Regions from separate parts of the Rhizobium sp. PvP014 genome, predicted to be linked through region 2. Evidence: predicted binding sites of a transcription regulator. Region 2 holds the regulator's gene; each other region holds the start of a gene.
What was found. Region 2 encodes LexA, which represses DNA repair genes until DNA is damaged. Its sites were predicted from a motif close to TGTTCNNNNTGTGTTCNG; they were not measured.
Positions count from the first base shown of each region.

Region 1: the regulator LexA is predicted to act here: its motif matches at 3,728-3,745, upstream of def (peptide deformylase).
Region 3: the regulator LexA is predicted to act here: its motif matches at 1,783-1,800, upstream of J3A65_RS16890 (helicase-related protein).

Region 1 is NZ_JAGIOT010000002.1:3,167,937-3,173,326, reverse strand. It holds gene J3A65_RS19925 (pyrimidine 5'-nucleotidase) at 1-609, shown strand, start outside; gene J3A65_RS19920 (EF-hand domain-containing protein) at 715-1,443, shown strand; gene J3A65_RS19915 (ribokinase) at 1,538-2,440, opposite strand; gene rmuC (DNA recombination protein RmuC) at 2,490-3,602, opposite strand; gene def (peptide deformylase) at 3,808-4,323, shown strand; gene fmt (methionyl-tRNA formyltransferase) at 4,383-5,318, shown strand; gene truA (tRNA pseudouridine(38-40) synthase TruA) at 5,318-5,390, shown strand, end outside.
Region 2 is NZ_JAGIOT010000002.1:839,122-844,511, forward strand. It holds gene J3A65_RS08740 (ComEC/Rec2 family competence protein) at 148-2,697, shown strand; gene lexA (transcriptional repressor LexA) at 2,678-3,397, opposite strand; gene J3A65_RS08750 (VOC family protein) at 3,425-4,465, shown strand; gene kdsA (3-deoxy-8-phosphooctulonate synthase) at 4,470-5,315, shown strand.
Region 3 is NZ_JAGIOT010000002.1:2,532,975-2,538,364, reverse strand. It holds gene J3A65_RS16910 (acetyl-CoA C-acetyltransferase) at 1-301, shown strand, start outside; gene J3A65_RS16905 (beta-ketoacyl-ACP reductase) at 383-1,111, shown strand; gene J3A65_RS16900 (YMGG-like glycine zipper-containing protein) at 1,175-1,429, opposite strand; gene J3A65_RS16895 (DUF3309 family protein) at 1,470-1,625, opposite strand; gene J3A65_RS16890 (helicase-related protein) at 2,001-5,201, shown strand; gene J3A65_RS16885 (RNA-binding S4 domain-containing protein) at 5,206-5,390, shown strand, end outside.

The sequences.
Region 1 (5,390 bases), 2.3 Mb from region 2:
TTTTCGCAGATCGACAAGAACATGACGGCCTATGTGCAGGAACTGCTGCAGCTGGAGCATGACGAGGCCAAGCGGCTGCAGAAGCAGTATTATCACGAGCACGGCACGACGCTGCAGGGCCTGATGCTCAACCACGGCATCGATCCGGATGGGTTTCTCGACCGGGCGCATGCGATCGACTATTCGACACTGTCGCCGCATCCGGAACTGGGCGAGGCAATCCGGGCGCTTCCCGGCCGCAAGTTCATTTTTACCAATGGCAGCGTGCCGCATGCGCAGGCCGCCGCGCGCGCGCTCGGCATCCTCGACCATTTCGACGACATCTTCGATATTGTTGCCGCCGGTTATCTGCCAAAACCGGCCGGCGAGACCTACGACAAGTTCGCGGCCCTCCACACGGTCGATACGAAGAACGCTGTCATGTTCGAGGACCTGCCGCGCAATCTCATCGCGCCGAAAGCGCTCGGCATGCGCACAGTACTGCTGGTGCCGCGCAATCTCGATACTGTCGTCATCGAGCGTTGGGAAAAGTTTTCAGACGAGGACGATCACATCGATTACATCACCGACGATCTGACCTCGTTTCTGTCTGGCCTCAAGTTCGCGTAGGCCGCGCCTTACCAAAAGTTCATCTACATTACAGATGTTTAAGTGGTTTTGACCAGTTGCCGATCCTATCTTCAGGCTATCGAAGCAACCGGAAAGGACCACTCGATGATCGCGAAGAAGATAGTTTTGGCAAGCCTGAGCGCTGCTCTTATCGCTGGCGCAGCCATCCCCGCCTTCGCTGCACCAGGCCCTGACGGACCACGCCATCATGAAGGTCGGCGCGAAGGCCCTGACGGCGGCCCGCATGGCGGTCCACGCGCTGCGATGATGCAGGATGTCATGTTCGTTCGCCTTCTCAAGCAGGCGGATACGAACAAGGACGGCAAGATTTCCAAGGAAGAGCTGACCGCTCGCCAGGAAGCGCTTTTCGCCGAGATCGACCTCAACAAGGACGGGTCCATCACCCGCGGTGAAATGGTTGATTTCCGTGACAACAAGATGGCCGAGTTCCGCAAGAACAACCCGCCGCCGACGCCTGAAGAGGCTGAGGACGAAGGCCCGGATGCAGACGGCCCGATGGCAGAAGGACCCGAGGGTGAAGGCCCTAAGGCTGAGGGCCCCAAGGCTGACGGACCACGTGCCGACCGCGAACAGGCCCGTGACCGCCACCACGACCGGCATGAGCGCAGGGAAGCCCGCAGGGACCGCGGTCCAAGGGGTGGACCAGACGGCGGCATGATGGGTCCTGCCATGTTCCGCATGATCGACGAGAACCGCGATCGCAAGATCAGCAAGGAAGAGGCAGCCGCAGCCACCGAAAAGCTGTTCGCCCGCATGGACACCAACAACGACGGACAGATCACGATCGACGACCTGCCGGACCGCCCCCTCTAGTTCTACGCCCCCCTGAACTAGACCGGTAGTCGTCTGATGGACCCGCCTTCCCTTCCGGGAGGCGGGTCCAGTCGTTTCAACTGTCCGAAACTTGTCAGAGCCGCGCGTCGACCGCCGATGCCTCAGGGATAGACGGCTGAGCGCCTCTTTCGAGGCAGGCGAGCGAGCCCGCAACGGCTGCGCGCCGCAGGGCATCTGCAAAGCCAATTCCCTGATCGAGACTTGCAGCCAGATAGCCGCAGAACGTATCGCCGGCACCGACCGTGTCGACAGGCTCGATCTTCAGGCCCTTGGCCGACAGGATTTCACCATCCAGTATGGCGACGACACCTTCGCCACCGAGCGTGACCACGAAAGTCTGACCAGTCTCACTGTGAAGGCGGCGCAAAACATCTTCGCGCGTCTTGGCGTCGCTGATCGTGCAGCCCGCGAGAAGGTCGAATTCGGTCTCGTTGGCGACGACGATATCGGCAAGGCCGGATAGTCGCACCGCATCAGCCGTCAGCGGCGCGGTGTTGATCATCGTCCGGATGCCTTTCGCCTTTGCTGCGCGTAGAGCCGCCTCAACGGCTGCCGGCGGGATCTCGAGCTGCAGCATCAATGTGTCGGATGCAGCCATGGCGTCCACCGCGAGCTCTGCCTGTGCCTCGCCAATCGTTCCGTTGGCACCGGGCACTACCGCGATCATGTTCTCGCCGCTGTCATCGCCGACCAGGATCAGAGCTGTGCCGGTCGAAATATTTGTCCGCGTGACCGCTGAAAGATCGGTTCCGGATGCCTGGAGCAGCGCCAGCGCCGGGTCTGCAAAACCGTCGTTTCCGACCGCGCCGACCATGCGCACGTCGCTGCCTGCGCGGCGCGCGGCCAGCGCCTGGTTCGCACCCTTGCCGCCGGAGGCCGTCGCAAAGGTCGAACCCACAACCGTTTCGCCCGGCCCCGGCAACCGCTCTGTCGTTGCGATAAGATCCATGTTGATGGAGCCGAAGACGATGATCATGCTGTGCCTGCCTGTTTTGTGAAACGCGGCGCGACACTGCCCGAGAGGATCAGTCCTCGTCAACTACCCTCAGACGCAGCGATCCCGTCCGGCTCTCGACCGCACCGGATGCCGGAGCTGCGGGGCTTGGTCCAGTCTGGGGTATCGGGGCGGCCACTGGTGCTTCCAGTTCGAGCGCTTCGATCCTTGCACCGCGCCGGCCGAGCTTTTCGGTTGACGTCACGATCTGCTCGACATCCTTCTGGGCTGCGAAGAAATGCGATTGCAGCTTGCGCGTCCGCTCGTCCAGCCGGCCGAGGTCTTCCATCAGCAAGGCTACCTCGCCCTGGATCAGATGCGCCTGTTCGCGCATCCGCTGATCCTTCAGCACGGCCTGGATGACCTGGATCGACAGCATCAGCAGCGACGGCGAGACGATGACGATCCTCGCGCGCTGCGCCTTCTGAATCACGCCCTCGAAATGCTCATGGATCTCGGCAAAAATCGATTCGGACGGCACGAAGAGAAAGGCGGTGTCCTGCGTTTCTCCGGCGATCAGGTATTTCTCCGAGACATCGCGGATATGGACTTCCATGTCGCGACGGAATTGCTGGGATGCGGCACGGCGTGCTTCGGGAGCAGCCGCTTCGCGAAACGCATTCCATGCCTCCAACGGAAATTTTGCGTCGATGACCAGCGGTGGCAAGCCGTTCGGCATGCGGATCACGCAATCCGGTCTCGACCCGTTCGACAACGTCTTCTGGAATTCGAAGGCACCCATCGGCAGGCCGTCGGAAACGATCGCTTCCATCCGGCCCTGGCCGAAGGCGCCGCGCGTCTGCTTGTTGGAGAGGATCGCCTGCAGCCCCACGACATCCTTGGCAAGGCTCTGGATATTGTTCTGGGCAGCGTCGATGACGGCCAGACGCTCCTGCAACTGGCGCAGGTTGTCATGGGTGGATCTGGTCTGTTCGGTAATGGTTGCGCCGATCCGGTGGGTCATGCCATCGAGCCGCTGGCCGACGACCTGGCTGAGTTCGACCTGGCGCGCGGCAAGCGTTTCGCCCATCGCCGAAAGCCTGCCCTGCATTTCCCCCTGCATCCGCATCAACTCGCCCATGCGGGCCTCTGCGTCTTCCGCCTGACGACCGCTGCCTCCGGAAAGGCGCATGAGAAAAAGCATCAGAAGCATGCCGAAAACGCAGGAAGCGGCCATCAGCACCATCGGGTGCTGGCTCTCCAGAAAACGGGAAATCTCGGGGAACAGGTCATTCATGGCGGCAAGCTAGCAGAAAACCGCGGATTGGAAAGATCAAAACGGGAACATTGATCGAAAACGGCGATCCGGGGCTGTTCCATCGGCGAAAAAGATAGGTTATGGGATCGCCATGACGATCAAGCCGCTTATCATTCTCCCCGATCCGCTCCTGCGTCAGGTGTCCAAGCCTTTCGAACGGGTGGACGATGCTCTTTTGAAGCTCGCGGACGACATGCTGGAAACCATGTACGACGCTCCGGGCATCGGCCTTGCCGGGATCCAGATCGGCGTTGCCCGCCGCATTCTCGTGGTCGACGTGTCGCGCGAGGAGGACGAGAAGAACCCGATCGTCGTGATCAATCCGGAGATTATCCGCTCATCGGACGAGCGATCGGTGTATGAGGAAGGCTGCCTTTCCATCCCGGAATACTATGCCGAGGTGGAGCGCCCGGCCTCCGTGACGGTCAAGCATATCGGTCGCGACGGCAAGGAACACGTGATCGAGGCCGATGGCCTGCTCGCCACCTGCCTTCAGCACGAGATCGACCATCTGGACGGCGTGCTGTTCATCGACCATATATCGCGGCTGAAGCGCGAAATGGTGGTCAAGAGGTTCACCAAGGCTGCCAAGGCGAAGGCGGTCTAGCGATCGCTTGCAGGCACTCTCGGTTTGAAGGCGCGTTCCTTGCGGGCGCGAAAAGGTCCATGTCTCTTCGCATCATCTTCATGGGCACGCCGGAATTTTCCGTGCCGACACTGCAGAACCTGAAGCAGGCAGGCCACGAGATCGTCGCGGTCTATAGCCAGCCGCCGCGTCCCGGCGGGCGCCGGGGGCTGGATCTCGTCAAGTCGCCCGTGCACCAGGCCGCAGAACTGCTCGGCATTCCGGTCCTGACGCCGCTTAATTTCAAAAGCGAGGAAGACCGCGAGACCTTCAGGTCCTTCAAGGCGGATGTCGCCGTGGTCGTCGCTTACGGCCTGCTTCTGCCCGAGGCGATCCTGACCGGCACCCGGCTTGGCTGCTACAACGGCCACGCTTCGCTGCTGCCGCGATGGCGCGGAGCTGCCCCGATCCAGCGCGCCATCATGGCTGGCGACGACAAGACCGGGATGATGGTGATGCAGATGGAAAAGGGCCTCGATACCGGTGCGGTGGCACTCACCCGGGAAATCGAGATCGGCGAGGCCATGACCGCTGGCGAGTTGCACGACCGGCTGATGCTGACGGGCGCCCGCGCCATTGTCGAGGCGATGGAGAAGCTAGAAGCCGGCGACCTGCCGCTGACACCGCAATCTGAGGACGGCGTGCTTTACGCATCGAAGATCGACAAGGGCGAGACGCGCATCGATTTCTCAAGGTCTGCGCGCGACGTTCACAACCATATCCGCGGGCTTTCCCCGTTTCCGGGCGCCTGGTTCGAGGCCGAGATCAACGGAAAGCCGGAACGCATCAAGGTTCTCTCGTCCGCGATCGGCGCTGGACAAGGAGACGCCGGCACGGTGCTGGACGACCACCTGACGATCGCCTGCGGTGATGGCGCCGTTTGCCTGACGCGACTGCAGAAGGCCGGCGGCAAGCCGCTCGATGCCGCCGATTTCCTGCGTGGCACGGCGATCACGGCCGGAATGCGGGTGGCCTGATGCCGCGTTACAAGATGATCGTCGAATATGACGGCACGTCCTATGTGGGCTGGCAGATGCAGGACAACGGTC
Region 2 (5,390 bases):
TTAAAAGATGCCCAACCTCATGGTGTAAGAGGCCGTAACGTGAAGGAAAACCGCAGCTTGGCGAATGTGTTGACGAGGAGAATATAAACGCGCAGGTTGCGTTTATCAATCACCGTCTCTGCAGCGGAGCCGGCGGGATAAACCATCATGGCGAATGGCGGAGCGATTTTTGAGGCAGCCAGCAGCAAGCCGGTGATGCTTGCTTCGACACCCCACGCAATCGCACTCTGGATGCCCGAATCGGCATCGCAGACAATGCCCGCGGAAGTCCGGAATGATGGTCGAAACGACCATCATTCCGAGGATGTTTTCAGGGTATACGTGGTCAGAGACCGGCCCGTTTCCAAATGGCTGTGCACGTCGTTGAGCGAGGAGGTTTCCCACGGTCATGGGTTCCTCTTCCTGCCTGTCTTGCTGGGTGCCGGCGCTGCGATCTGGTTCGCACTTCCTTGGACGCCATCGCCATTCATTCTCGCAACCATGCTTGCGATCTCGATGGTGACCGCAGGGCTGACACGGTATCGCGCGCATCAGCTGTCTCGTGCCAACCTTGTACTCTGCATGCTTCTCTCCGGTTCTGCGCTGGCAGCGCTCGAAACCTGGCGGTGTTCGACGGTCGTGCTCGATTCGCCCGTCACGACGACCATCAGCGGGATTGTCGAACGACGCGAAGCGGATGCACAGCGCCGCTGGCGCTATATCGTGAGGATCGAGCAGACATCTGAGCCCACGCTCGGTCGTCCCCCGCAGCGGGTGTCGCTTCTTGCCAGAAGCCAACACGAACCTGCAGACATCGGAGAGCGCGTTTCCGGCCGTGCCCGTCTGTCGCCACCCTCTGGCCCGGCGCTTCCCGGATTGAACGATTTCGCCTTCTCCTCCTACTTCGATCAAATCGGGGCCGTTGGCTTCTTTTACGGCGCGCCTAGCGTACAACCCGCGATCGATGACCAACCCGGGTTATGGTCGGACATGCAGCGAGGGCTTTTTGCGCTTCGCAGCGCAATCGGCAATCGCATCCGCGATACGGTCAAGGGGGATGCGGGCGCTTTTGCTGCCGCAATCGTGACCGACGAGCGCCGTGCAATTTCCCGTGAGACGACCGAGGCGCTTCGTCTGTCCGGGCTGGCCCATATCGTCGCGATCTCAGGCCTGAACATGGCGCTGGCAGCCGGTATCTTCTTCGTCGGCGTCCGCTCCGTCCTGTCGCTGTTTCCAGGCTTTGCGCAGGCCTATCCGATCAAGAAGTTTGCCGCGTTCGGTGCGCTTGTCATGGCGACCGCCTATTACCTGATTTCCGGGTTCGGGGTTTCCGCCGAGCGGGCCTATATCATGATGGCGGTGATGCTGGTCGCCGTGCTCGTCGATCGACCCTCCATCAGCCTTCGCAACGTCGCCCTTTCGGCAATCATTATCCTCGCCATCTCGCCGTCGGAGATTTTGGGTCCGAGTTTCCAGATGTCGTTTGCGGCAACCGCGGCACTGGTGGCAGGGTTCGCCCTCTGGACGCGATATTTCGCGAAAGGTAGGGAGGATACAAAAGGTAGCAACCGGTGGATAACGGGTGTCGCGGCGACGTTCCATTTCATTGCCGGGATCGTGGTGACGTCGCTGATCGGCAGTACTTCGACGTCGATCTATTCGATCGAGCATTTCCACCATCTGACCACCTACGGCCTCGCGGCCAATCTCGCGGCCATGCCGATCATTTCCTTCGTGGTGATGCCGGCAGGGCTTGTTGGCATGTTGCTGATGCCGTTCGGGCTGGATGCTCCCTTTCTGTTCATCATGGGCGAGGGGCTGCGGATCGTCATTCGCATTGCCGAGATCGTTGCCGCATGGGGCGGCGATATTGCCATCGGCCGGCAGAACCCGCTTTTCCTGCCGCTGGCGACGGCAGGCTTTCTGCTTCTGACGCTGCTGCGCACGCCGCTGAGGCTGACAGGCGCGCTGTTCATGGCGGTGGCTTTGCTCTTTGCGGTCCGCTCAGGCTCGGCGCCGAGGCCTGATATCGTCATATCCGAAGACGGCGCGTCAGTGGGACTGATACAGGATGACAAGATCACCCTCAATCGAACCCGGCCGCCGGGATTTATCTACGATCAATGGCGGCGAGCGCTGGTGCTTGAGACCGGAGAACAACCGCTCGCCTTGCCGGTTCTTGCCTCTTCGGAACCAGCGCGAGGTGCCAGCCTTGCGAAAAGTGATGACAGACGACCTAGACCACATTCGCGACCGGATTTGACGCGCCGGGAAATCGAATATGTCAGGGGCTTTCTTCAAGCATTCACGCCCGGACGATTTGCCTGTCTGCCGAAAATCCTGTGCGCGGCGCAGACTGCTCAGGACATCCGGATCGTCACTGTCGAAGACAACCGATACACCGGTCTTGCCTGCGATTTCGGTCGGATCATCGTCTCGCCCGGCGCACGCTTCGATACTTGCCGCTCCGGCGCCTTGCTTCTCAGCGGGCGGACGTTGCGCCGGACTGGCGCACTGGAAATCACCATTATTCCGAACGCGACAGCGCCAGACATCAAGATTACGGCGGCGATGCGAGACAGCGCACAGACCTCAAGCCGTCCGTGGACCGTCCACCGGTTCTATGACTGGCGAACGCGACAATTCGACTTTGGCATCCCGGAGGCTGTTGCTGCGCATCTCCGGGATAACAGCGTTCTTAATGATAGCGGCGAATAAGGCCGACAAGCTTGCCCTGGACCTTCACCCGGTCGGGCGGGAAGATGCGGGTCTCGTAAGCGGGGTTCGCCGCTTCCAGCGCGATCGATGCACCCTTGCGGCGGAACCGCTTCAGGGTCGCTTCTTCCTCATCGACCAGGGCAACGATGATATCGCCCGGACTTGCGGTGCTGGCATTCTTGATGATGACGGTATCACCATCGAGGATGCCGGCATCGATCATCGAATCGCCCTTCACTTCGAGCGCGTAATGATCGCCGGAACCCAGCATCTCGATCGGAACGGCGATGTCGTGGGTGTTGTTCTGGATCGCGGAGATCGGCACGCCGGCAGCGATTCGACCCATGACCGGGATGTTTGTCGAGAACGGATTGTCCGCCATGACCGGCGCCGGCTTCTGAGCGACGACCGGTTGCGTTTTGCCGAGGCTTCCCTCGATGACACTGGGAGAAAAACCCCGTCGCGGATGAAGGTTCGCCACATAGGCGTCAGGCAGCTTGATCACTTCGAGCGCGCGTGCTCTGTTCGGCAGACGGCGAATAAAGCCACGCTCCTCGAGCGCGGTGATCAGCCTATGGATGCCGGACTTCGATGCAAGGTCGAGAGCGTCCTTCATTTCGTCAAACGACGGCGGCACGCCTGATTCTTTCATCCGCTCGTGGATGAACAGAAGTAACTCCTGTTGCTTGCGTGTCAGCATGGACGGGACCCTCAGAATTGGAAACAAATGCAGAACGGACGCTATATGTTCTATCTGTGTTCCGCAAGCCCCAAATTTTTGCTCAAGAATAGTCTCATTTCAGCGTTCGATCACGTATTCAGTTCGTGCGCAGCACTTGCCGAGTTTCCCGCGATAGCCAATGTTCTGCGGAATAAGACTTTGGGGGTGTTAGTGGGTAACAAGTCAGTCGATCATTTGGTTCTGCCCGTTGCAGATCTGGCGTCAGCGCGGGGGAGGTTGACCGCTCTCGGCTTTACTGTGGCACCTGAAGGTGTTCACCCTTTCGGCACAGCTAATGCCTGCATATTCTTCGCGGATGGCTCGTATCTCGAGCCGCTGGGCATTGTGAACCGTCGGCAAGCCTCGCTTGCGGCAAAACGAGGCAACGTGTTCACCGATCGCGACATCCGCTTCCGCGGCCAGCGGAAAAGGGAAGGTCTATCGGCGGTGGTCGTCGGGACGCAGGATGCAGCGGCCGATCATAGCCGTTTTGTGGACGGGCACATGTCTGCGGGCGAGATGCTTCAATTCTCCCGCCCGATGCAGTTGCCCGATGGTGGGGAGAGCGAAGTCTCATTCCGTCTGGCGTTCGCGGCAGTTCCCGAGGTCGATGACATCTTGCTGTTTTCCTGCCAGCGCATGGCCGCATTACCGGCAGATCGCGGTGGTCTTGATGAGCACGCAAACGCCGTTACAGGCCTTCGAGAGATCGTCTTTTCTGCAGATGACCCGCTGGAGTTTCTTCCGCTTTTCGAAACCGTGTTCGAGACGCAACCCGAGCAAGGGAAAGACGGTCTGCGGATCGAAGCTGCCAATGCCAGCATCCGCATTCAATCCAACGACACGTTCAGCGACGAGTTCCGGTCTTCGATGAAGCCCTTGTTATCGTCGCGCCTCGCTGCGCGCGGGATCATCTTCAAGACCGCCGATCTCGCCGTGACAGAGATCACCCTTGCTGCTAATGACGTCGCATTCATCCGCAGGGATGGCCGCGTGATCGTGTCGGCAGCCCCGGGGCAAGGTGTGGTATTCGGTTTCGAGGAATAGTGAAATGACAGTCTCCGCCAATTCTGAAGTGTCCGTGGGCGAGGGGAGTTCGAAAGTCGTTTTCTCAAACACGGCAAAGCTCTCGCTGATTGCCGGTCCCTGTCAGATGGAAAGCCGTGATCATGCGTTCATGATCGCCGGCACGCTTGTCGAACTCTGCAAGAAGCTCGGCATCGGCCTCGTCTACAAATCCTCCTTCGACAAGGCCAATCGCACGTCGATCTCCGGCAAGCGCGGCATCGGCCTGGACAACGCGATGGCAATCTTTGCCGATCTCAAGAAGGAATACGGCTTTCCGGTTCTGACCGACATCCACACGGAAGAGCAGTGCGGCCTCGTGGCCGACACGATCGATATCCTGCAGATCCCCGCCTTCCTGTCGCGTCAGACCGACTTGCTGGTCGCGGCTGCAAAGACGGGTTGCGCGATCAACGTCAAGAAGGGGCAGTTCCTGGCACCCTGGGACATGAAGAATGTTCAGGCGAAGTTCCTCGAAAGCGGCAATCCCAATGTGATGCTCTGCGAGCGCGGTGCGTCGTTCGGCTACAACACTCTCGTTTCCGACATGCGTTCGCTGCCGATCATGGCGTCGCTCGGAAGCCCTGTTATTTTTGACGCAACCCATTCCGTCCAGCAGCCAGGCGGCCAGGGCGGCTCTTCCGGCGGCCAGCGCGAGTTTGTCGAAACGCTTGCCCGTGCAGCCGTCGCAGTCGGCGTTGCTGGCGTCTTTATCGAAACCCACGAAGACCCTGACAATGCGCCGTCTGACGGCCCGAACATGGTCCACCTGAAGGACATGCCGCGCCTTCTGGAAAAGCTGCTGGCCTTCGACGCCATCGCAAAAGGCTGACGGCGTCGAAAAACCGCCGAATTGACTGGATTGTAATCCGCGTGTCATCGACGATCGCACAATGTCGATGACACG
Region 3 (5,390 bases), 1.7 Mb from region 2:
CCCGGCTTCGCGTCGCGCGCTGGAAAAAGCCGGTTGGAAAATCGGCGATGTCGACCTGATCGAAGCGAATGAGGCGTTTGCCGCACAGTCCTGCGCGGTCACGCGGGATCTGGGCCTCGATCCGTCGCTCGTCAACGTCAACGGCGGAGCGATCGCCATCGGTCACCCGATCGGTGCGTCGGGTGCGCGAATTCTCAATACGCTGCTGTTCGAAATGAAGCGCCGTGGCGCGAAAAAGGGGCTTGCGACGCTCTGCATCGGGGGTGGTATGGGCGTCGCCATGTGTCTGGAAGCGCTCTAGCACTCGGTGGCAGCTGCCCACGTTATCGGCGTAAGCAGTTCCGTTACGCTGACGGCGGCGACGGTATGAAAGGAAGTTTACATGGCGCGTATCGCGTTGATTTCAGGAGGCACGCGCGGCATCGGGGCTGCGATCAGCACTGCGATGAAAGCGGCAGGCTATTCGGTCGCCGCAAATTTTGCGGGCAATACCGAAAAGGCCGCTGAGTTTCACGCGGCGACGGGCATTCCGGTGTTCCAGTGGGACGTGTCGGATTACGATGCCTGCGTGAAGGGCATCGCTGAAGTCGAAGCGCAGCTCGGGCCTGTCGACGTCCTCGTCAACAATGCCGGCATCACCCGCGACGGCATGTTTCACAAGATCACGCCACAGCAGTGGAAGGAGGTCATCGATACCAACCTGTCCGGGCTGTTCAACATGACCCATCCGGTCTGGCCCGGCATGCGCGAGCGCGGCTTCGGCCGCATCATCAACATCTCCTCGATCAATGGCCAGAGGGGCCAGATGGGGCAGGTGAACTATTCTGCCGCCAAGGCGGGCGATCTCGGCTTCACCAAGGCGCTGGCTCAAGAGGGGGCCTCGAAGAACATCACCGTCAATGCGATCTGCCCCGGCTATATCGGCACCGACATGGTGCGTGCCATCCCGCAAAAGGTGATGGACGAAAAGATCATCCCGCAGATACCTGTCGGACGGTTGGGCGAACCGGAAGAAATCGCCCGCTGCGTGCTGTTTCTGGCCTCTGAAGAAGCCGGATTCATTACCGGCTCGACGCTCAGCGCAAATGGCGGTCAGTATTTCGCCGGGTAAGCGGATACAAAAAAACCGGCGCCCATGGGACGCCGGTTTCTATTCTGCGACTAAACGCAGGACTTAGCGGCAACGCGCTTCGTATGTACGGCCATAACGGTCGCGATAGACGCAGTAACCGTTGCGCTTCTGCGATTCGCCGATAGCAGCGCCAACCAGACCGCCGCCGACAGCGCCGACTGCAGCGCCACCCCAGCTGTTGGTCACAGCGCCACCGATAACGGCGCCCGAAGCAGCACCGATTGCAGTGCCCTTTTCAGTGGATGTGCAGGATGCCAGCATTCCGACGAGAGCGCCGACGAGCAAAACTTTTTTCATGTCACTTTCCTTCCCTTGGTAACGTGCGGCTTCGCCGCTTTTAGATCCTGCCCATCAGCAGGAGGATGATGATAATCAGCACAACGAGGCCGAGACCGCCGGACGGACCATAACCCCAGTTCCGGCTGTGCCCCCAATTCGGCAGCGCGCCGATCAAAAGCAAAATCAGTACGATAAGTAGGATGGTTCCGAGCATAGGCTTGTACTCCGCTGACCTACCGGCTCGACATGTCCGGTTGGGATTGCCGAGAAAACGTAGCATGGGAACTTTTGTTCCACTCACCACTTGCTTGCCCGTGGGGTGTGGTTAACGGGTTACACTTTCGCCATGCGTCGGAAAGCCGGGTAATGTTCGAAACAGATCGGGAACGCTCCGGAATCCGCAATCGTCGCCGATTCGTTCACGTTTGTTCGAACGAAACTGGCTTGCGTATCGTACGCATGTTGATCCTGGAAATCGTGGTCTCGCCTTGTCGAGGACAACATATCGGCTTGCGTTTATCGTCGAGCATGGCCATCTGATACTGCGATTGCGTTTCCGTGGAGGATCGCATCGGCGGATAAGCAGGAACTGGCTTTGCATTCTCAGCCCATGATTCTCAGCGGCCGCGGCGTCACGGCCGTGCTAGGCCCCACCAATACCGGCAAGACCCATTATGCCATCGAGCGCATGGTTGCGCACGGTTCCGGCGTCATCGGTCTGCCCCTTCGCCTGCTTGCACGCGAGGTCTATACACGTGTCGTGGAGAAGGTCGGTTATCACAATGTCGCGCTGATCACGGGCGAGGAAAAGATCACGCCGCATATGGCGCGCTTTTCCGTCTGCACCGTCGAGGCGATGCCGCGCGAGACAAAGGCCGCCTTCGTCGCCATCGACGAGGTACAGCTGGCCGGCGATCTCGAGCGCGGGCACATCTTCACCGACCGCATCCTGCATCTTCGCGGACGCGAGGAGACGTTGCTGCTCGGTGCCGGCACCATGCGGCCGATCCTCGAACGGCTGCTTCCCGGGATCACCGTGGTCGAACGGCCGCGCCTCTCGCAGTTGTTTTATGCCGGTCAGAAAAAGATCACCCGCCTGCCGCAGCGTTCCGCGATCGTCGCCTTCTCTGCGGAAGAGGTCTATGCGATCGCCGAACTGATCCGCCGCCAGCGCGGTGGTGCGGCTGTCGTGCTTGGCGCCTTGAGCCCGCGCACCCGCAATGCACAGGTCGCTCTCTATCAGGAAGGCGATGTGGAATATCTCGTCGCAACCGATGCGATCGGCATGGGCCTCAATCTCGATGTGGATCACGTTGCCTTCGCTCAGGATCGCAAGTTCGACGGCTATCAGTTCCGCAATCTCAATCCGTCCGAAATGGCGCAGATTGCCGGGCGTGCGGGCCGCCACCTGCGTGACGGAACCTTTGGTGTCACCGGGCAGGTCCAGCCGTTCGACGACGAACTGGTCGAGCGGATCGAGGGTCATCATTTCGAGCCGGTGAAAGTGCTGCAGTGGCGCACGAAAAGCGTCGACTATTCCTCGCTTGCCGCTCTGCGTGCCAGTCTCGACCGGCCGCCGACCGTGGCGGGGCTTGCCCGCGCGCTGCCGGCAATCGATATCCAGGCGCTCGACTATCTGTCGCGCTACGCAGAAATCCGCGATACGGCGACAACGCCGGAGCGGGTGGAAAAATTGTGGGAGGCCTGCGCTCTGCCGGACTATCGGCGGATTGCCCCTGCGCAACACGCAGACCTCATTTCGACTCTTTTCTCGGATCTTGTGCGCTTCGGCACGGTGAACGAGCAATTCATGGCAGAACAGGTTCGCCGCGCCGACCGGACCGACGGAGAAATCGACACCCTGTCGGCCCGAATCGCGCAGATCCGTACCTGGACCTATGTTTCGAACCGCCCTGGCTGGCTTGCCGATCCGACACACTGGCAAGAAAAGACACGGGAAATCGAGGATAGGTTGTCGGACGCGTTACATGAACGGTTGACGAAACGCTTTGTTGATCGCAGGACATCTGTGCTCATGAAGCGCCTAAGAGAGAATGCGATGCTGGAAGCTGAAATCAGTGTGAATGGGGATGTCTTCGTCGAAGGCCATCATGTGGGGCAATTGGCTGGATTCCGATTCACGCCTATAGCCGGCACGGAGGGTCCCGATGCGAAGGCCGTCCAGGGTGCCGCGCAAAAGGCGCTTGCGCTGGAGTTCGAGGCACGCGCCGCGCGGCTTTATGCATCCGGCAACAACGACCTTGCTGTCGGCTCGGACGGTTCCGTGCGCTGGCTCGGCGAACCTGTCGGCCGGCTTGCGTCGAGCGACCATATCATGCGCCCGCGCCTGATCCTGCTTGCCGACGAGCAGTTGACCGGCAATGCCCGCGAACACGTCGTTGCGCGCATCGAGCGTTTCGTGAACCATCATATCGCGACCGTGCTGAAGCCGCTGGACGATCTGTCGCGCGCTGAAGACCTGCAGGGTCTCGCCAAGGGCCTGGCCTTCCAGCTGGTCGAAAACCTCGGCGTCATGTTCCGGCGCGATGTTGCCGAAGACGTGAAGACGCTCGATCAGGATGCGCGCGCTTCGATGCGCCGCTACGGCATCCGCTTCGGCGCCTACCATGTGTTCATGCCGGCGCTGCTGAAGCCTGCTCCGGCCGAGCTTATCACGCTTCTCTGGGCGCTGAAGAACGACGGCATCGACAAGCCGGGTTACGGCGATCTCATTCCGGCGCTTGCTGCCGGCCGCACATCGGTCGTCGCGGATCCTGCTTTCGAGCGTACCTTCTACAAGCTCGCCGGTTTCCGCTTCCTCGGCAAGCGTGCCGTTCGTATCGACATTCTCGAGCGTCTGGCCGATCTCATCCGTCCGCTGCTGCAGTGGAAGCCGGGCTCCAGCCCGCGTCCGGAAGGCGCCTATGACGGTCGCCGCTTCGTGACGACGACAGCCATGCTGTCGATCCTCGGCGCAACGCCTGACGATATGGAAGAAATTCTGAAAGGCCTCGGCTATCGCGCCGATGCCGTGAAGCCTGAAGAGGCGCAGGCATTCCTGGCTGGCCAGGAGCCAGCTGCGGCTGCCCCTGCCACGCCAACGGCTGCAGCAGACGAGGCCGCACCGACTGCCGAAGGCGATCAGGTCGAAGCAACTGAAGCAACCGAGGCTTCCGCTGAGGTTGTGGCGTCTGCTGAGGCTGCTGCTCCTGCAGAAGACGCTGCGAGTGAAGAAGCTGCAGCGCCTGACGTCGCCGCTTCCATGGAAGCTGAAACCGTTGAGGCACCTGCAACAGCCGAGCCGGACGCTCAGGCCGAGACAGCCGCCTCGACTGAAGCTGCCGCTGCCGTCGAACCCGAAGAAGCAAAGCCTGTTCTCCTGTGGCGCCCGGGTGGCGGTCGCGAGAATAGCCAGCGCCAGGGTGGTCGGCCACAGCAGGGTGATCGCCGTGGTAACGGCCAGGGTCAGCGCAATGCCGGTGCTGCCTCAGCAGGCCGCACCCAGGAAGCCCGCCCCCAGGGCGAAGCCGCTCCCAAGGAAGGCCGCCGCGATGGTCGTCGGGATGGCGAGCGCCGTGACGGTGGTCGTCCGAACCGCGACAACAACAACCGTCGTCCTGAAAACCGGGGCGATCGTCCCGAGCGCGGAGATCGTAACGATCGTCCGGACCGTAACAAGGGACCACAGCCCGCTCGCTTTGAGGCCAAGCCACCGCGCAAGGAAAAGCCGATCGATCCGGATTCGCCCTTTGCCAAGCTTGCTGCTCTCAAGGAGCAGATGAAGAAGTAGGCGCATGGTTGAAAAAGAGCTGCATGCAGGTTCGCGACAGCGCATCGACAAGTGGCTCTTTTTCGCGCGAATGGCAAAGTCACGCTCCATCGCGCAGTCGCTGATCCAGTCCAACTGCATCCGGATCAACGGCGCGCTGGTGTCTCAGCCAAGCTATCAGGTCAAGACCGGGGACCGCCTCGACATCAA